4 regions of the Allobosea sp. 05T439 genome follow, and region 3 is predicted to be linked to each of the others. Evidence: predicted binding sites of a transcription regulator. Region 3 holds the regulator's gene; each other region holds the start of a gene.
The links. The regulator PhoB, encoded in region 3, activates phosphate uptake and scavenging genes when phosphate is short. The targets are predictions, from matches to a motif close to TGTCATNNANCTGTCAT.
Positions count from the first base shown of each region.

Region 1: the regulator PhoB is predicted to act here: its motif matches at 1,641-1,657, upstream of AC1DIO_RS28145 (RNA degradosome polyphosphate kinase).
Region 2: the regulator PhoB is predicted to act here: its motif matches at 2,334-2,350, upstream of AC1DIO_RS15555 (glycerophosphodiester phosphodiesterase).
Region 4: the regulator PhoB is predicted to act here: its motif matches at 3,141-3,157, upstream of pehA (phosphoric/sulfuric ester hydrolase PehA).

Region 1 covers NZ_JBFTKP010000036.1:42,339-47,584, reverse strand. Annotated here, with positions in the region: gene AC1DIO_RS28145 (RNA degradosome polyphosphate kinase) at 1-1,569, opposite strand, end outside; gene AC1DIO_RS28140 (acyl-CoA desaturase) at 1,834-3,075, shown strand; gene AC1DIO_RS28135 (gamma-glutamylcyclotransferase family protein) at 3,157-3,444, opposite strand; gene AC1DIO_RS28130 (P-loop NTPase family protein) at 3,483-4,181, opposite strand; gene AC1DIO_RS28125 (AI-2E family transporter) at 4,174-5,246, opposite strand, start outside.
Region 2 covers NZ_JBFTKP010000012.1:128-4,578, reverse strand. Annotated here, with positions in the region: gene guaA (glutamine-hydrolyzing GMP synthase) at 1-278, opposite strand, end outside; gene AC1DIO_RS15565 (RsmB/NOP family class I SAM-dependent RNA methyltransferase) at 329-1,627, opposite strand; gene AC1DIO_RS15560 (hypothetical protein) at 2,040-2,180, shown strand; gene AC1DIO_RS15555 (glycerophosphodiester phosphodiesterase) at 2,401-3,570, shown strand; gene AC1DIO_RS15550 (hypothetical protein) at 3,643-3,951, opposite strand; partial or broken gene AC1DIO_RS15545 (amino acid ABC transporter ATP-binding protein) at 4,144-4,451, opposite strand, start outside.
Region 3 covers NZ_JBFTKP010000008.1:130,806-136,051, reverse strand. Annotated here, with positions in the region: gene pstC (phosphate ABC transporter permease subunit PstC) at 1-409, shown strand, start outside; gene pstA (phosphate ABC transporter permease PstA) at 423-1,310, shown strand; gene pstB (phosphate ABC transporter ATP-binding protein PstB) at 1,355-2,155, shown strand; gene phoU (phosphate signaling complex protein PhoU) at 2,204-2,923, shown strand; gene phoB (phosphate regulon transcriptional regulator PhoB) at 2,957-3,655, shown strand; gene AC1DIO_RS11755 (YnfA family protein) at 3,721-4,095, opposite strand; gene AC1DIO_RS11750 (TIGR03862 family flavoprotein) at 4,170-5,246, shown strand, end outside.
Region 4 covers NZ_JBFTKP010000004.1:122,354-127,599, forward strand. Annotated here, with positions in the region: gene AC1DIO_RS06165 (ABC transporter substrate-binding protein) at 1-1,515, opposite strand, end outside; gene pehA (phosphoric/sulfuric ester hydrolase PehA) at 1,482-3,086, opposite strand; gene AC1DIO_RS06175 (flavin reductase family protein) at 3,872-4,441, shown strand; gene AC1DIO_RS06180 (LLM class flavin-dependent oxidoreductase) at 4,494-5,246, shown strand, end outside.

The DNA.
Region 1 (5,246 bases), on a different contig from region 3:
GACGGACATCTGCTCCAGCTCGGCCGGCTCCGCATAGCCGGTGATGAAGTTGAAGACGCGCGCGACGTCCTGCCCCATCACCGGATCGGCGGTGAAGAAGGAGACGTCGGTGTAGATGCGCGCCGTGATCGGGTGATAATTGCCGGTCGCGATATGGCAGTAGCTGACGAGTTGGCCGGCCTCGCGCCGCACCACCATCGAGAGCTTGGCGTGGGTCTTCAGCTCGATGAAGCCATAGACGACCTGCACGCCCGCGCGCTCCAGATCCTTGGCCCAGCGAATATTCGCCTCCTCGTCGAAGCGCGCCTTGAGCTCGACCAGGGCCGTCACCGACTTGCCCGCCTCGGCAGCCTCGGCCAGCGCCCTGACGATCGGCGAGTTCGATGAGGTGCGGTAGAGCGTCTGCTTGATGGCGACGACGTTGGGGTCATGCGCCGCCTGCTGCAGGAACTGCACGACGACGTCGAAGCTTTCATAGGGGTGGTGGACGAGCAGGTCCTTCTGGCGGATCGCGGCGAAGCAATCGCCGCCATGCTCGCGAATGCGCTCGGGGAAGCGGGCGTTGTACGGCTTGAACTTGAGGTCCGGCCGGTCGACGCCGACCAGCTGCGAGAGCTCGTTCAGCCCGATCATACCATCGACCTGGACGATCTCGTCGGGATCGACCTTCAGTTCGCGCACGATCAGCCGGTGCAGATGCGGCGGCATGCCGTCGCTGACCTCGAGACGGATGACGACGCCACGGCGGCGCTGCTTCAGCATCGTCTCGAAGACGCGGACCAGATCCTCGGCCTCCTCCTCGATATCGAGGTCGGAGTCGCGAATGACGCGAAACGAGCCGGTTCCCTTGACGTCGTAGCCAGGGAAGAGCTTGCCGATGAAGAGCGAGACGGTGTCTTCCAGCGTGATGAAGCGGTGCACGCCGTCGCGTGCCAGATCGGGCAGCTCGATGAAGCGGTCGATCTTCCCGGGAACCCGGATCAGCGCGTCGAGCTGCCGGCCATCGCTGATCCGCTCCAGCGCCAGCGCCAGCGTGAAGCCAAGGTTGGGGATGAAGGGAAAGGGATGCGCCGGGTCGATCGCCAATGGCGTCAGCACGGGGAAGAMGAGATGGAGGAAGTGGTCCTCGAGCCAGGTGCGGTGCTGCGCACCGATGTCCTTCGGCCCCAGCAGCACGATCCGATTATCGTCCAGCTCGCGCTTGAGTTCGACCCAGCGCGCCTGCTGGTCGGCGGTAAGATCGGCCGTCGCCTTGGCGATTTCGATCAGCTGCTCGGCCGGGGTCAATCCATCCTGGCTGGGCGTGACGACACCCGCCTTGAGCTGCTCGCGCAGGCCCGAGACGCGGACCATGAAGAACTCGTCGAGATTATTGGCAGAGATCGAGAGGAAGCGGAGCTGCTCCAGCAGAGGATGGTTGCGGTTCGACGCCTCCTCCATCACCCGACGGTTGAACTGCAGCCAGGACAGCTCGCGATTGACGAAGCGGGCCGGCGAATGGCGCAGACCGATGGGACCGACCTGAGGCGCGATGTCCGCGGCCTTCACGTTTGTCGGTTCGATATTCATGAGTTTCGCCCTCGTCTCGAACGCAAGCCGGGCCGAGATCGCCCGCCTGTCAAACTTGAAGCCATCCTAGCGTGACGCTTCGATGACGGGCGAGTGCTATTCCTGCGTTGCCTCGAACCAATTGCCTTCCCACGTGGTTTCCTTGCCATGCTGCGGCGAGTGGCCTACTTGCGCGGCGCCGGCTCGTCCTGTTTGGTGCCGCTGGACATGCGGCCCGTGCCGCACCGAAGCGGCGAATCCGCGCGAACCCCACAGAGAGCATTCTTGAGCGACAGCACTGCCCCTCATGATGATGGCGACATCGTCTACCCATCCGCCGTTCCCTTCGTGCTGGCGCATCTCGCCTGTTTCGGGGCGCTCTGGAGCGGTGTGACCTGKACCTCGGTCTGGCTCGCGATCGGGCTGTACTGGTTGCGGATGTTCGCGGTCACCGGTGGCTATCACCGCTATTTCTCACATCGCTCCTACAAGACCAGCCGCTTCGGGCAGTTCCTGCTCGCGCTGCTGGCCCAATCGACGGCGCAGAAGAGCGTGCTCTGGTGGGCCTCCAAGCACCGTCACCATCATCGCTATGCCGATACCGAGCATGACGTGCATTCGCCGGTCATGACATCCTTCGCCTATTCGCATGTCGGCTGGATCTTCAGCCGCGATCACAGCACCTTCGACGATTCAACGATTCAGGACCTGACGAAGTTCCCCGAATTGCGCCTTTTGCACCGTTTCGAGCTGGCGCCCGCGATCCTGCTTGCCGGCCTCTGCTTCGCGATCGGCGGCTGGGCCGGCCTGATCGTTGGCTTCTTCTGGTCGACGGTTGCGGTCTATCACGCGACATTCTGCATCAACTCGCTCGCGCATGTGCATGGCGACAAGGACTATGTGACCGGCGACGAGAGCCGCAACAACTGGTGGCTGGCGATCATCACCATGGGCGAAGGCTGGCACAACAACCACCACGCCTATCAGTACAGCGTGCGTCAGGGCTTCCGCTGGTGGCAGTGGGACCCGACCTATTACGTGATCCTCGGTCTCTCGAAGATCGGCGCGGTCTGGGACCTGAAGGCGCCGCCGCAGGCCGTCGTCGATCGTTCGCAGGCCCTGCCGCCGCGCGTCATCGAACGCTCTGCCGAGCGGCTTGCGGCTTCGGTGCCGCTGGACCGCGTCGTCAGCGCCTTCCGGGAAGCCTATGCGGCGAGCCCTGCCCTGTCGGAGCTGCATCTGCCGACGATGACGCTCGCCGATTTGCGCGAAGCGCTCGCCGAACTGCAGCAACGTGCGGGTGACCGGCTGGCCGAAATGCAGCAGCAGGCCCAGGACGCCGTTGCGCAATGGCATCTGCCGGTCCTGCCGAGCCGCGAGGAGCTCAGCGAGAAGGCGGCCGCGATGTTCGTGCGGACGCCCTCGCTCGACGCGATCGCAGCCCGTGCGCATGAACTTCTGATCGAGGCCATGCATGCACGCCTCGTTGGGCCGTCGGCCAAGTCGGCTTCGGAAGGCGCGGCCTGAACGTTCGATTCAGGACGCGTCCGCAGCCCGGACATAGACKAACGCCTCGGTCCCGGATCTGAGCCACACCGCAATCCGGCGCTAATCCGAGACCTCGTAGGAATCGGCCGCGGCGAGCTCCGCGGCTGTGATGTTGAAGACGGTTCCGGCCACTTCGTCGGCAGGATTGCCGGACCGGGTCACGATCGGATGATGCGTCTCGCGGCTGGTGGCGATCACCTCCGGATCGGTGATCTCGACCATTGTGCGGGCGAAGCCGACAAGGGCGTCGTCACGGCCTTCGAGCTCTCGGCCGAATGTGGCGAGCTGGACGTTCCTCTGGCGCAATGTGCCGTAGGAAAACAGCCGGATCTCACGTCCGTCGGCCATACCGCTCTCCTTCCAACCTGCCTGGCTGCGCTGCCTGTTCAGTTCGCATCATCCGGAAAGAGGTCCGCCAGGACCTCGCCGGCCAGGGCGCGCGTGACGCGCCGCCCGCGTTCCAGCGAAAGCCTGTCGAGCGCGTCGACCAGTGCACGCGCCGCGGCAAACGAGCGCTCCATCCGCAGCGTCAGCGCTTCGATGATGCCGGCATCGACGATGAGCTGCCGGTCGATGAAGAGCTTGACCAGCAGCGCCCGCAGCAGCGCATCGTCCGGCGGCGCGATCGTCGCATGGGGCGCCAGCCGCAGGCGCGACAACAGGTCGGGAATACGTACGCCCCATTGATCGGGAGCTGCGCGTGCGGTCAGCAGCAGCGAGCCGCGCTTCGCCTTGATCGCGTTCAAGAGGTGGAACAGGGCGGCTTCGTCGCGAGGCCGTCTGTCGCAATCCTCGACGACGAGCGCCCCTCCGGAGATCAGGTGCGGCACGTTCTCCTCGGTCACCTCGGAGACGGGCATGACCCAGGCATGGGCCGCCTTGGCCCAGATCGCCGCKAGATGGGTCTTTCCCGCCCCTTCCGGGCCAACCAGGCGCAGCCAGGCCTCGGGCCAGTGCGGCCAGGCCTCGATCATCCCATAGGCGGCTTCGTTGGACGGGCCGATCAGGAAATCCTCGACGCCGTGGCGGCTGTCGACGGGCAGGTCGAAGGCGAGCTGACGCGGGCGGCTTGTATGGTCAGACATCGGCTCCGAGACGCTTGCGGGCTTCGGCGGACTTCGAAACATCGCCGCCATGATAGATGTTGCTCGCCAGATACTGCCGAAGCGCGAAACGGCTCAAGACCCCGATGACTGCCGCCAAGGGAACCGCAAGCAGGAGCCCGACGAAGCCGAAGAGAGAGCCGAAGGCAAGCAGCGCGAACATCAGCCAGACCGGATGCACGCCGATCGAGTCGCCGACGAGCTTCGGCTGCAGGATGTTGCCTTCGATGAACTGACCGGCGGCAAAGACGCCGAGCGTCACCAACGGCCAAGTCCACTCCGGCCAGAACTGCACGATCGCGACGCCGACCGACAGCACGAGGCCCGTCAGCGAGCCGACATAGGGGATGAAGGAGAGGAAGCCGCTGATGATGCCGATGAGCGCGCCGAAGTTGACGCCGACGATGCTCAATCCGACGGCATAGAAGGTCCCGAGCAGGATGCAGAGCAGCGCCTGGCCGCGCAGGAAGCCGGCGATCGCCTTATCCATCTCGCTCAGCAGGCCGCGGATGGTGTCGCGATGGTCGAGCGGCAACCAGCTGTCGACGGTCGCGCACATGCGGTCCCAGTCGACCAGCAGATAGAAGGCGATGACGGGGGTCAGAACCAGCAGCGAGAACACGCCGATGATCGCGGTCCCCCCGGACCAGAGCGATTGCAGGACACTGCCGACCCATTTGGTTGCTTCGCCGACGAGATTTCCGAGTGAATTCTGGGCATCCTGGGCAAGCTTGCCACCACCCAGCTTCTCGAGGAGCGGCGCCCCCCGCTCCAGGATCAGCGTTTGCAGCTTGGCAGCGACCTCGGGCATCCGCGCAACGAAGCCGGCGAGCTGCTGGCCGAGCAAGGGCATGAGCAGCACGAGCGACAGCACGAAGATCAGAAGGAAGACGATCAGGATGACAATCGTCGCGGCCAGACGGCTCATTCCGAGCCGCTCGAGCCGATCCGCAAGGGGGTCGAGCAGATAGGCCAGCGCCAGCGCCGCGATGAATGGCAGCAGCACGTCGCGCAGCAAGACCAGGCACAGCACGAAGACTGCGAGCG
Region 2 (4,451 bases), on a different contig from region 3:
TGCGCCATGGTCTGCTGACCATAGCAGATGCCGAGAAGCGGCAGGCCCGCCGAGAAGACTTCCTGGGGCGCACGCGGCGAATTTTCATCCGGCACCGAGGCCGGCCCGCCGGAAAAGATGACACCCTTCGGCTTCATCCGCTGAAAGGCCTCGGAGGCCGACTGGAACGGCGCGATCTCGCAATAGACGCCGATCTCGCGTACGCGACGCGCGATCAGCTGCGTGACCTGGCTACCGAAATCGATGATGAGGATGGAGTCGTGGGGCTTGCTCGTCATCGCGCCCGGTTACGCCATCACGCGCGCAGGCGCAACGGCGCAAGCGCGCCTCAGGCCTCGCGCCTGACGCAAGCCAGATAGAATCCGTCCGTCCCGGTGCGCTGCGGCGACAATTGCAGGCCAAGCGCGGTCGAGAACCGCGCGAGCAAAGCAAAGTCGCCTTCCCTCGACGACAGGATCTCCTGGCTCGGCACGAGGGTGAAGCCGGGGTGGCGCTGCAGGAACCCTGAAACGGCCCCGTCATTCTCATCCGGAAGCACCGAGCAGGTGACATAGGCAATACGACCGCCGGGTTTCACCAGGCGGGCTGCGCGCGCCAGCACCTCGGCCTGGTCCTTGATCCGCTCGGCGAGCGCGCCCGGTCTGACGCGCCATTTTGCGTCGGGATTACGCCGCCAGGTGCCGGAACCGGTGCAGGGCGCATCGACCAGGACGAGATCGGCCTCGCCAATGACTTCGCTGAGGGATTCATGGCCGCGGCTGCGCGGGACGCGGATCTGGACGATACTGGCGCCCGAGCGCGCCAGACGCTCATGCAGTGGCGCCAGACGACGGCTATCGAGATCGGTCGCGAACAGGCGACCCTGATTCTGCATCTGGGCAGCGAGAGCCAACGTCTTGCCTCCGGCGCCGGCGCAGAGGTCGACCACGGTCTCGCCGTGCTTGGCGCCGGCCAGTAGCGAGACGAGCTGCGAGCCCTCGTCCTGGATCTCGAAGGCGCCCTCGAAGAAGCTCGGCTCGCTCTGCAGCGAAGGGCCGCGCCCATCCGCCCCCGGCAGGAAGCGGATCGCATCAGGGGACCATGCCCCCGCCTCCGCTCCAAGATGAGCGAGTTCCGCCAACACTTTGGCCTGATTCGACTTAAGGCGATTGACGCGGATATCGATCGGCGCACGATCGGCCAGTGCGGCGCCTTCCGACACGGCCTGCTCGCCAAAGCTCGCTGAGAAAGCAGGCCAAAGCCACTCAGGCACATCGGCGCGGACCCAGCCCGGTGCGTCGTCGAGATCGAAGGTGATCAGCCGGGTCGCCTCCTCGCGCGTCAGCGGCGCGGGCGCGTGGTTCTCGCCCGAGCACAGTTCGGCGATCTCTTCCATCCGGAGTTCGCGCAGGCCGGCGAGCATGCCGAGAACCATCGCGCGCGAGGTCTCCTCGCCCATGGCGAAGGCCGAGGAGGAGCGGCGGCGGAGCGCGTCATAGACCAGGGTCGCAATTGCGGCACGATCCTTCGACCCGGCAAAGCGCCGCGACAGACCCCAATCCTTCAGGGCGTCGGATGCCGGCCGGCGACGCTGTATGATATCGTCCAGCACCTCGATGGCGGCGCTGATGCGGGCGGCAGGGGTCATTGCGTCGTTCCGTCTGGTGCCGGCGTGTGCGGCATAATCTCGGCGCTGTGGTGTCATATAGACGAGGCAGGGGCAACAACGTCTCGACCGGATACTTGAGGCGAAGGCATGTCCCGGACATTCCGTCCCGGTTGAGCAGACGTTCTGCTCCGCCGCTCACGGGCGCTCATGACCGGGCCACCACTCCGGCCGATCTTGCGGCACTCTCCCCGAATGCCGCAATCCGCATGGCGAGCCGGGCTTCCCGGGCTTACGGTCCTCATCGCAGGATGATCCGGCAACCGAGGCTGGTTGCGCTTGCTGCGTCCAGCTTGAAAATCGACGTATTACCATGTGAAGCCGTCTGCTTGACGAAGCGTCGTCGTCAGCGGCACACCGGGGGCGATCGCTCCGATCAAGTGGAAACCACGCCATGCAGCGCTTTTGCCGAATCACGCTTGCCGGTCTTCTTGCCCTGGCCCTCACGGCCTGCGCCACAACAGCGCCGCCAGACCTGACGCCGCCCCCGCAGAAGCGCCTCGACGCCAAGACGACGCTCGAAAACAAGCGCTGAGCCCGCAGCCGATCACAAGCGTCGCTCTGGCTTGGCCGGGCGACGCTTCTGCCGGGCCTCTCGATCGTCGTCCGTCAGGACGCGCCACGATACAGACCGGACGGGCAGCGCCCCCGCGCCTCGCCACAAAGTTGTCCTTGCGGCACAAGACCACTTCACGGAGCTGTCATATCGTCTGATCATGGTCGCGCGCTCTTGCCGCGATCAGGGAACAGATCCGATGAAACAGACGCTACTTTCGGCCACGTTGCTGGCCGCCCTTGCCTGCGGCGGCGTTGCTGCCACATCGCCCGCCTTCGCCCACCCCGTGCCGACCCTCGATGGGAAGAAGCCCCTCATCGTCGGTCACCGCGGCGCCAGCGGCCACAGGCCCGAGCACACGCTCGAATCCTACAAGCTGGCGATCGAACAGGGCGCCGATTTCATCGAGCCGGATCTTGTCGCGACCAAGGACGGCGTACTCGTCGCACGGCACGAGCCGATGCTGAGCGGCACCACGGACGTTTCGGAGCGACCGGAATTCGCTGCTCGCAAGACTGTCAGGAAGGTCGACGGTGTCGACACCAATGACTGGTTCGCCGGGGATTTCACCCTCGCGGAGATCAAGACGCTGCGCGCCAAGCAGGCGATGCCCGATCGCGACCAGTCGCATAATGGCAAGTTCCCGATCCCGACGCTGCAGGAGATCATCGATCTCGCCAAGGCCGAAAGCACCCGGACCGGCCGCACCATCGGCATCTATCCCGAGACCAAGCACCCGATCTTTCATGCCGCGATCGGGCTGCCGCTCGAGGACCGCCTGCTCGATCAGTTGAAGGCGGCCGGCTGGACCGAAAAGTCCTCGCCCGTGATCATCCAGAGCTTCGAGACGGCCAATCTCAAATATCTGCGCGGCAAGACGCAACTGCGCCTCGTCCAGCTCGTCGATGCCGATGACGTCGACAAGGATGGCGGCATCGTGCTGGCCGCGCCCTTCGACAAGCCCTACGATTTCGTCGTCACCGGCGACAAGCGCACCTTCAAGGACCTGGTCACGGCCGACGGGCTGAAGGAGATCAAGACCTATGCCGACGGCGTCGGACCGTGGAAGCCCTATATCCTCGCCGGCAAGCAGACGATCGGCGAGGACGGCAAGCCGAAGGATCTGAACGGCGACGGCAAGATCGACGAGCAGGATCGGGTGCTGATCGCGCCGACCAATGTCGTCAAGGACGCGCATGCGGCCGGACTCTTCGTCCATACCTGGACGTTCCGCAGCGAGCCGAAGCGGCTAACCTCGAATTTCAAGAGCGATCCCGCTGCCGAGTACAAGGCCTTCTTCGATCTCGGCATCGACGGGCTGTTCTCGGACTTCCCCGATGCCGCCGTGAAGGCCCGCGACGCCAAATAAGCCAGCCCCAACGATCAGCAGCCCGCCCCGGATCACCAGGGCGGGCTTTCTCTTGCACATTTCAGCGGGAGATCAATCGCAGACCCGCGTCGTCCGCCTGATCTCGCCACGCGGCGTTTCCTCGATGGTCCTCACGGTGCGGCAATCGCCGCGCCAGCTGCTGCGCTCCCAGCGGGCGCGATCGCGCATGCGCTCTTCGCGGCGGATTTCGCGGTCGATGGCGCGCTCGCGCGGCGAGCGTGGATCGACCGAGACGCCGCCCGGTCCAATGTTGATCGACTGGGCATAGGCGCCGCTCGTCGCAAGCAGGACAGCAGTCATCGTCGGAATGATGAATCTMATGATGCGTTCCTCCATTCTGCAGGCAAGAACGGGGTACATCCCGAATTGTTCCGGAATTTGATCGCGCCGATAGTGGAGAGATACGGGGGGCTATCTCTATCTATGCCTGTTGGATCAATCGCCATGGCAGCGTCCACTATGGCAGACGACGCTCGGTCCTCGCTCTAACCTTGACGCAGTTGCGGCGCGCCGAGGGTTCGGCGCGCCGCATGGTTCAAGTCTTGCCCGGCCTCAGTGCAGGATCTGGCTGAGGAAGAGCTTGGTGCGTTCGTGCTGCGGGTTCTTGAAGAACTCGTTGGGCTCGTTCATCTCAACGACCTGGCCGGCATCCATGAAGATGACGCGGTCGGCGACCTGGCGCGCAAAGCCCATCTCATGGGTGACGCAGAGCATGGTCATGCCCTCCTCGGCCAGGCTCACCATGGTGTCGAGCACCTCCTTGACCATCTCGGGGTCGAGCGCCGAGGTCGGCTCGTCGAACAGCATGATCTTCGGGCTCATGCAGAGCGAGCGCGCGATCGCGACGCGCTGCTGCTGGC
Region 3 (5,246 bases):
CTTCATGATCATCCCCTTCATCGCCTCGATCACCCGCGACATGCTGGAGCAGATCCCGTCCGTGCTGCGTGAGAGCGCCTATGGCATCGGCGCCACGACCTGGGAGGTCGTGCGCCATGTGCTGGTGCCGCAGGCCGGCGTCTCGATCATCGGCGCGATCATGCTCGGTCTTGGCCGCGCGCTTGGCGAGACCATGGCGGTGACCTTCGTCGTCGGCAATGCCAACCGGCTTTCGGCCTCGATCATGGACCCCGGCTCGACCATTGCCTCGCGCATCGCCAACGAATTCAACGAGGCGATGGGCCTGCAGCTCAACGCGCTGATCGCGCTCGGCTGCATCCTCTTCTTCGTCACCTTCGTCGTCCTCGTGATCGCGCGTATCCTTGTCGCGCGCGTCAAGTCCTTCTGAGCGGAGCCTGGCCATGAACAGCGCCGTCACCCCGCCCGCAACGACGCCTCATCAGGTCTGGGGCCGCGTCCGCCCCGCGCGCCGCACCGCGGATCGGGCGATGAAGATCATCGCCACCAGCTTCACCCTTCTCGCCATCTTCGTGCTGTTCTGGATTCTCGGCATGCTGCTCGTGAAGGGGATCGGCGGGCTCTCCGTCGCGACCTTCACCCAGGTGACGCCCGGTCCCGGCAGCGAGGGGGGCGGCCTTGCCAACGCCATTGTCGGCTCGATCGTGCTGACCTTCCTCGGCATCGCCGTGGCGACGCCGGTGGGCGTGCTCGCCGGCACCTACCTTGCCGAATACGGCAAGGGCTCCAAGCTCGCGGACCTGATCCGTTTCATCAACGACATCCTGCTCTCGGCGCCGTCGATCCTGATCGGCCTCTTCGTCTACGTCATCCTGGTCGAGCCATTCCGCGGCTATTCCGGCTGGGCCGGCGGCGTGGCGCTGGGCATCATCGCGATCCCGGTGATCGTGCGCACCACCGAGGACATGCTGCGCCTCGTGCCGAGCTCGTTGCGTGAAGCCGGTGCTGCGCTCGGCGCCCCGCCTTCGGTCGTCATCACCAGCGTGACCTGGCGGGCGGCGAAATCCGGCATGGTCACCGGTATCCTGCTGGCCCTGGCGCGCATCGCCGGCGAGACGGCGCCGCTGATCTTCACTGCGCTGAACAACAATTTCTGGTTCTCGCCCAGCCTCGTCGGCGGCGTCTCCAACCTGCCGGTGACGATCTACCAGTTCGCCTCCGCCCCCTATGAGAACTGGCAGCAACTCGCCTGGGCCGGTTCGCTGATCATCACCGTCTCGATCCTGTGCCTCTCGCTTATCGCCCGCCGTATCGTGCGGGGCGGCAAATGAACGGCCTTAAACCCTCGTCGCGTTCGATCTGAAGGAACAAGTCGATGCTTTCGACGCTGGAACTGAGCCCGCAAGCGCTTGATGCCGAGGCCCCCGTCCGGATCGCGGTCAAGAACCTCGATTTCTACTACGGCGAGCACAAGGCGCTGAAGAACATCAATCTCGACTTCCGGGACCGCCATGTCACGGCCCTGATCGGACCGTCGGGCTGCGGCAAGTCGACCCTGCTGCGCATTTTCAACCGGATCTACTCGCTTTATCCCGAGCAGCGCGCCACCGGCGAGATCCTGCTCGACGGCCGCAACGTCATCAGCAACGATATCGATGTGAACGAGCTGCGCTCGCGCGTCGGCATGGTGTTCCAGAAGCCGACGCCCTTCCCGATGTCGATCTACGACAATGTCGCATTCGGCATCCGCCTCTACGAGAAGCCACCGAAATCCGAGCTCGATGACCGCGTCGAGGGTGCGCTGCGCCGTTCCGCGCTCTGGGACGAGGTCAAGGACAAGCTGAAGACCTCCGGCATGGGCCTGTCCGGCGGCCAGCAGCAGCGCCTCTGCATTGCGCGGACCATTGCCCAGAAGCCGGAAGTCATCCTGTTCGACGAGCCGACCTCGGCGCTCGATCCGATCTCGACCGGCAAGATCGAGGACCTGCTCGAGCAGCTCAAGACCGACTTCACCATCGTCATCGTCACCCACAACATGCAGCAGGCGGCGCGTATCTCGCAGTACACCGCCTTCATGTATCTCGGTGAGGTGATCGAATTCGACGCCACCAACACCATCTTCATGAACCCGCACAAGAAGCAGACGCAGGACTACGTCACCGGCCGCTTCGGCTGAACCGGCGCCCAGCCTTCCAACTGCTTTGCCGACAAAGGATACGCCGCGATGACTGATCACATCGTCCGCTCATATGATGCCGATCTCGAGGGGATCCGCCGCAGCCTGGCCGAGATGGGGGGCATGTCGGAGCGCATGCTCGGCGATTCGACAGTCGCCCTGGTGCGCCGCGACACCGGGCTGGCACAGAAGGTCATCAGCGCCGACCAGCGCCTCGACAATCTGCAGCGCGAGGTAGAGGAGAAGGCGGTGCTCACCATCGCCCGGCGCCAGCCGCTCGCCAACGACCTGCGCGAGCTGATCTCCGCCATCCGCATCGCCGCCGATATCGAGCGTGTCGGCGATCTCGCCAAGAATATCGCCAAGCGCGCGGTCGCCATCTCCGGCCAGTTCCAGCCGCCGTCGCGCGCGGTCGTCGGCCTCGAGCATATGAGCCGCCTGGTTCAGGCCCAGCTCAAGGACGTGCTCGACGCTTACGCCGTCAGCAACGAGCAGAAGGCCATGGAGGTCTGGCGCCGCGACGATGAGATCGACGCGCTCTATACCTCGCTCTTCCGCGAGCTGCTCACCTATATGATGGAAGACCCGCGCAACATCACCTTCTGCACGCATCTCCTGTTCTGCGCCAAGAATGTCGAGCGCATCGGCGACCACACCACCAACATCGCCGAGACGATCCACTATCTCGTCACGGGCGAAGCCTTGGACGCAGCCCGCCCGAAGCTCGACACGACCAATATCCTTCTGGACGCCGCCACCGGTKAGTGACCGGCGCCCGACACCTTTGGGACCGAGTGAGACATGCCTGCACGCATCCTGATCGTTGAGGACGAAGAGCCGCTGACCCTGTTGCTGCGCTACAATCTCGAAGCCGAGGGCTTCGAGGTCGACAGCGTCGCGCGTGGCGACGATGCCGAGCTGCATCTGCGCGATCATACGCCGGACCTCGTGCTGCTCGACTGGATGCTGCCGGGCCTTTCCGGCATCGAGCTCTGCCGGAGGCTGCGGACCCGTCGCGATACCGAGCGGGTGCCGATCATCATGCTCACCGCCCGCGGCGAGGAAACCGAGCGTGTGCGCGGCCTCGCCACCGGGGCCGACGACTATGTCGTCAAGCCGTTCTCGCTGCCCGAGCTGATCGCCCGCATCCAGGCGTTGCTACGCCGCGCCAAGCCGGGTCATGTCGCCGGCCTGTTGGCCGCCGGCGATCTCGAACTCGACCGCACCACCCGCCGTGTCCGCCGCTCAGGCAGCGAGCTGCATCTCGGCCCGACCGAGTTCCGCCTGCTCGAATTCCTGATGCAGGCGCCGGGGCGGGTCTATTCCCGGGCCCAGCTGCTCGACGCGGTCTGGGGCCGCGACGTCTATATCGACGAGCGCACCGTCGACGTCCATGTCGGCCGGCTGCGCAAGGCGATCACTCCTGACAACGCCAAGGACCCGCTGCGGACCGTGCGCGGTGCCGGCTATGCCTTCGACGAGACCTTTGCGCGGAGCTGAGACTTGGATCATCGGGGACTTGGATCATCGGGCCGGATATCGAATCCGCCCGACGATCTAACCGTCTATGGTTGCATCGGCCTTCCCGAAAACCGCAATCCACCTTTCGGGCCGATACCCTCGCGCGGCCCTGCGATAATAATCGCCGCGCCGGCGAGGCAGATCAGCCCACCGATAATGTCCCAGCGGTCGGGGCGAAAGCCTTCCACGGCCCAGAGCCAGGCGAGCGAACTGACGATGTAGACGCCGCCATAGGCGGCATAGGCCCGTCCGGCGGCTTCGCTCTCCGCCAGCGTCAGCAGCCAGGCGAACAGGGCGAGCGAAAACAGTCCGGGTACGAGCCACCAGATGGGCTTGTCGAGCCGGAGCCAGCCCCAGAACGCGAAACAGCCGGCGATTTCGAGAATGGCTGCGCCGAAATAGGCGGCGATGGTCGGCATGGTTCGTCCCTGTCGATGGCCTTCGGGGCGGGATTACCCTTGACCGCAGGGCGCGCTGACGGCAAGCCGGACCGATGCCCACACATCACGTCGCCATTATTGGAGCAGGGCCCTCCGGGCTGATCGCGGCCGAGCGCCTTGCGGCAGCCGGGGACACCGTCACGATCTACGATCGCATGCCCTCGCCGGCCCGCAAATTCCTGCTGGCCGGGCGCGGCGGATTGAACCTTACCCATTCCGAACCGCTCGACAGGTTCCTGCCCCGCTATCGCGATGCGCAAGCCTGGCTGGAGCCGGCCATTCGCGCCTTCCCGCCACAATCCCTGCGCGACTGGGCCGATGCGCTCGGGCAGGACACGTTCGTCGGCAGCAGCGGCCGCGTCTTCCCGCGCGCCATGAAGGCCTCGCCCCTGCTGAGGGCATGGCTGCGCCGGCTCGATGGTCTCGGCGTCGCCTTCGCGCCTGGGCAGCGCTGGACCGGCTGGAGCGAAGCGGGAGCTCTGACGTTCCGGAGCCGCGATGGCGCCGATGTCGAGGCGCGGCCCGACGCGACGCTGCTCGCGCTCGGCGGTGCGAGCTGGCCACGGCTGGGTTCGGATGGTGGCTGGGCACCCTTGTTGGCGGCGCGCGGCGTTGCGATCGCGCCGCTGCGCCCGGCCAATGGCGGTTTCACGGTCGATTGGTCCCAGACCATGCGAGAGCGTTTTGCCGGAGTACCGTTGAAGCGCATCGTCCTGAGCTTCGGCGGCCAATCCGTGCCCGGCGAGGCGATGATCGATGCGACGGGTCTGGAAGGCGGCGCGGTCTATGCACTCTCTGCCCCGATTCGCGAGACGATCCTGCGCGAGGGCAGGGCGGTCATCACCATCGATCTGCGGCCCGATCACGAGGCGGCACTGCTGGTCCAGCGCCTCGCGCATCGTCGCAAGGGCGTGACGCTGAGCAATCATCTGCGCAAGGCTGCAGGTCTTGCTCCATCCGCGATTGCGCTGCTGCGCGAAGCGGCGAAGGGGCCACTCCCCGAAGACGCGGAGAGGCTGGCCGCACTGATCAAGGCCGCGCCTCTGGTGCTCACCGGTCTCAGACCGATCGAGCGGGCGATCTCCACCGCCGGTGGCGTCGCCGCGGCCGAGGTCGAGGAAGGCTTCATG
Region 4 (5,246 bases), on a different contig from region 3:
GTCCTCGCGCTCCGCGATTTCCAGCATGCGGCGGAACGCAGCCTTGCGGCGGGCGCGGTCGGTCGAGGTTTCGAGTTCGACCGAGAGCGTGTTCATCTCGTCATTGCGCCATTCGCCGGCCTGCTGCTGCTGGCCGTTTGGACCGTGCTGGGCGACGATCGAGGAGACGGGATCGTTGAAGGGCGCCGAATTCGACCAGTCGCGTACCGCCCGGGTCGGCGTGCGCTCGAGAATCTGCTGCCAGTTCTCCTTGACCTGGATTTCGACGTTGAGCCCCGCCTCTTTCCACATCTCGACCAGGACCTGCGCCGTGGCAGTCTGGTTGGTGTAGTAGTTGTTGAGCAGCCGATAGGGGATCGGATCGCCCTTGTAGCCGGACTGCTTGACCAGCTCGCGCGCCAGCTTCAGATCGAAGGCCGGCACCGCCCAATCGGCGTGGTACATCTCGCCATAATAGGGCCATTGCAGCCCCTTCGGCACGACGGTACGGCCGGCCCAAAGCGATTCGACGATCGCCTGCCGGTCGATCGAATGTGTCATGGCGCGGCGAACCAGCGGATTTTGCAGCTGCGCATGGTTCTTGTCGAACACCGTCAGGCGGTGATTGAGGATGGTCCCGCCCTGTACCTCGAAGGCGGGATTCTTCTCGATCTGCGAGATCTGGTCCGGCGGGATATCGCAGGCGAACTGGTACTGGCCGGAGAGCAGCCCGTTGATGCGGGACGCCGTCTCCGGCACCTCGACAAAACGGATCGACTTCAGCGGCGGGCGGCCACCCCAGTACTCGTCATGGGCCTCGAGCAACAGCGAGACGTCCGGGCGATACTCGGCGATCCGGTAGGGGCCTGTCGTGACCGGCCTGGTCGCCCAGTCGCTATAGGTCTTCGCCTCTTCGAAGGCGCGACGATTCATGATCTCGCTGCCATAGCGCGAGATGCGGCCCTCCATCGTCACGTCGGGCGTGCCGTTGACGAAGCGCACCGTGTATTTGTCGACGATCTCGATGCCGAGCAGAGCCGGCCAGGAGCGGCGCGCCACCGCCGGCACTTCCGCCGGCAGTTCCTTGTTGGCGCGGCCACCACCCACGACGAAGTCGACCGAGATCGTCTTGCCTTGCGACGGCTGCGTGTCGCCGAACATGCGCTGTTTGCTGAAGGAGAACGCGACGTCCTCCGCCGTCAGCTCATCGCCGTTATGGAACTTCACGCCGCGGCGCAGCTTGAGCTCGACGGTCTTGTCGTCGATGCGCTTCCACTCGGTGGCAAGACCGGGAACCGTCTCGAGATTGCCGAGCCAGTTGCGGCCGATCAGCCCCTCCCAGATCGACGAGAAGAAGACACGCTCACCGACATTGGACTGCTCGCGCAGCACGTCGAGCGTGTTGGAATTGGCGATCTTCTGCACTGCGATGGTGATCGAGGGCCGGTTATCGGCCTGCGCGATCGCAAAGCGCGGCAGAATGAGGGCCGAGCCGCCGAGCGCTATTGCGCCGCGACGCGTGAAGGAACCGACCATTGTTCATCTCCTGAGGGGGTGGCGTTGGGAGCGCGCTCCTCGAGCCCGCGCGGGCCGGAGCGGAAATGGGTCAGGGTCCGGTCGGCATGGATCAGCCGCCAGGACAGCGCCTTCTGGGCATAGTCGCGCACCAGGGCGTCATAGGCCGGGTCCTCGGCCAGATTGACGAACTGGTGCGGATCCTTGGCGAGGTCGAAGAAGAGCGGCGGCAGCGCGGCGAAATGGACGTATTTGTAGTGCTCGTCCTGGATCACGCAGAGGCTGGACTGATCCATGTGGAGGCCCAGCACCTGCTCCGGCTGGGAGTAGTGCACGTCGCGGAAATCGTATTCGTAGTGCAGCTCGCTGCGCCAATCCGCCGGCCGTCCCTCGCTGAGGAACGGCATCACCGAGCGCCCGTCGCAGGCGCGCGGCGCCTCGCCGCCGAGCCAGTCGAGAATGGTCGGCATCACGTCGACACTCTCGGTGAAGGAGGCCTCGATCGCACCGCGACGCTCATCCGCTCCGCGCGGGTCCTTCACCACCAACGGAATGCGGAAGCTCTCGTCGTTGAAGCCGATCTTGCCGAGCAGGTGGTGGTCGCCGAGCTGCTCGCCATGATCGCTGGTGAAGACGATGAACGTGTCGTCCCACTGCCCMGTCTCGTCGAGATAGGCGAAAACCCGGCCGAGGCAGTCGTCGATCTCGGTGATCAGGCCGCAATAGGTCGCCCGCATCTGGCGGATTTCAGCCTCGTCCAAGGTCGCGCCCGAGCCTTCTGCGCCGTGGAAGAAGGAGCCGCGCTTGATCGAGTCGATGTAGAACTTGGTCAGCGGATGCTGAGCCGCCTCGGCTTCCGGTGATTCCGCCCGCACCAACCCGGGCATATCCTCCGGGCGGTACATCGCGTGATAGGGCGCCGGCGCAACGAAGGGCGGATGCGGACGATAATAGCCGAGATGCAGGAAGAACGGCCGGCCGGCGCGCCCCTTCAGATAGGTCAGCGCGCGTTCGGTGAAGAAGGTCGAGTCGGAGAATTCCTTGGGGATGCGCGACGGCTTGTCGGTCGCGCCCGGCACCGAGTCCTCGCCCTCCGGCAGCCAGATATCCTCGCGCTTTTCCGGCAGTTCGAAGCCGTTCTGCGCCACCCAGCCGAAATAGCCGTCCATATTGGGCTCGAAGGCGCCGACCGAACGGAAACCGTCCATCAGGTCGCCGAGCACGAGGAAGCGCGGGTCGTTCTTCGAGGTCGCACGCGGGTCGGGCGTCGTCGTGGTGTAGCCGATCAGCGCAGGATCATAGCCGATGGCGCGCAGCGCCTTGCCGAGATTGAAATGGCGCTGGTCGAGCGGCACCGTGTTCTGCACGGCGCGGTGGTTCATCAGGTAGAGGCCGGTGAGCAGGCTGGCCCGGGCCGGACCGCAAGGCACGCAGGCCGTGACATGGTTGCGGAAGGTCACGCCCTCCGCGCAAAGGCGATCGAGATTCGGCGTCTTCAGGAAGGGATCGCGCCCCTCGGCCCGCATCAGATGCGGTATGAAATCGGCGCGCCATTGGTCGACGACGATCAGGAGAACATTCTGGCGTTTCATTCTCGGCAATCCAGCTGTGAGGCCGCCTGCCTAGGTCGCCTGGATGACGCCGGGATGACTGTTGGATGAAAGCCAGGGCAGCCATCTTGCGAGTGTTCGCCAAGCTGGAATGGTGACCTTGCGTCTCTGCCCAGCGCGCTGCCGGTGCGCCAGCAATGTCGGAGTTGCGCGCTGACGAAGGCGGGATGCCCCGCAGGTCACGTACGTCCAGCGCATGAGGCAAAGCCTTTCGAGCACCTCGCCGTCCAGAGGCGTTTATCCCGGTTCGAGAGCGATCTTTGAAAAGACGTTTCATTGACCGAAGCAACCTGATGCAGAATGATCATAGTATCGACGGTGTCGATCGCGGGATTTGCTGGAGCAGCTTGCACCGCGTCACCAAAGCTAAAAGCACCACGAATGCATTCGTGGGCTCCCGATTGCTGGAGACACGTTCATGACTGAATCAACATCGAAGAGAATTCCACTTTATATTCATAAAACTGCGTCTGATCGGGCGCATCGATGTTGAACGCTCCTGCGTGCCGGGCCTGAACGGCACCGCGCCCCGCTCCTCCTGATCCCGCGTGGGTAACGCCGCTCAGCTCGGCCGGGGCGGAGCCATGCCGAACACCGTCGACGCCTCGGATTTGGGTCAGACAGTGTTCTGGCCCGCTCGGAACGTCCCACCACCCCTCTTTTCGGCTCGGCCGCTGGCCGGCTCGGTCGGCGAACGCACGGCTTGATCGACAGCCGTTGCGAGATCGCTGCGTCCAAACCCGCCCGCATGGCTTGAAGGATTCCCCATGAGCATCGTCACGCGCTTGCCAACAGCTTCGCCCACGATTCGCGACGAAGCAGCAGCATTCCGTGCCGCTTTCCGCCACCTCGCCGGCGGGGTCAGTGTCATCACGACCGGCGCAGGCGAGGATCGGACCGGCCTCACGGCGACCTCGGTCGCCTCGCTCTCGGCCGAGCCTCCGACCGTCATGTTCGGACTCAACCGCACATCGTCGAGCTATCCGACCCTGCAGCGGTATCGCACCTTCGGCATCAACTTCCTGAATGCGGCGCAGAAGCAGATCGCGGATCGCTTCGCCGGACGGAACGGCGAGAAGGGCGTCGAGCGCTTCCGGCACGCCGAATGGACCACCGCCGCAACCGGCGCCCCACTCCTGGTGGGCACGCTCGCCTCCCTCGACTGCGAAGTCGAGGAACTGATCGAGCGCCATTCCCACAGCATCGTCATCGGCCGCGTGCGGGCCGTCAGATTCGGCGCCGACGAAGCGGCCCTCGTCTACTGGCGGGGCGACTACGAGCGCCTCGGCTGGATGGCGGACGAGGCCGCGGCGGCGCTCGGCCTGCMGGCGCTCTGATTCCACCCGCCCCAAACCCGCACGCAGACCTGCATTCACGAAGGCCGCTCCAATGACCTATCGCCTCAGCCTGCTCGAAAAGAGCCCCGTCTTCGACGACGAGACCGGCAGCATCGCCCTCGCCCGCTCGGTCGCACTTGCTCAGAATGCGGAGCGCTGGGGCTATCACCGTTTCTGGCTCGCCGAGCATCATGGCATGGCGGGCGTCGCCAGTTCCTCTCCGGAAGTGCTGGCGGCCTATATCCTGGCCAGCACCTCGCGCATTCGGGTCGGGTCGGGCGGCGTCCTTCTCCAGCATTACAGCCCCTACAAGGTGGCGGAGAACTTCCACGTCCTCGCCTCACTCGCACCGGGCCGGGTCGATCTCGGCATCGGCAAGGCGCCGGGCGGACTGCCACTGGCCACGCGCGCGCTGCAATGGGGACATGATCCCGCCGTCCGGCGCGAGTTCGGCACGCAGTTGCGCCAACTCGGCGCCTATCTCGATCACGGAACGGACGCTGGCCAGGCCCTCGACCGGCCCCTTGTAGCGCCAATCCCGCCCGAGGTGCCGCAGCGCTTCCTGCTCGGCGGCAGCCCGGAAAGCGCGCGACTTGCCGCCGAACAGGGCTGGCAGTTCGTCTTTGCCGGTCAGCTCAATGGCGATCACGCAGCGATCGAGGCAAGCATCGAGGCCTTCGCCAATGCAGGAGGCCCTGGCACGCCGCTCCTCGCGGTGACCGCGCTGGCCGCCGAGAGCAACGTGGAAGCCGAACGGATCGCGGACGGGCTGCAGATCGTGCGTCTCTACCTCAACGATGGTCAG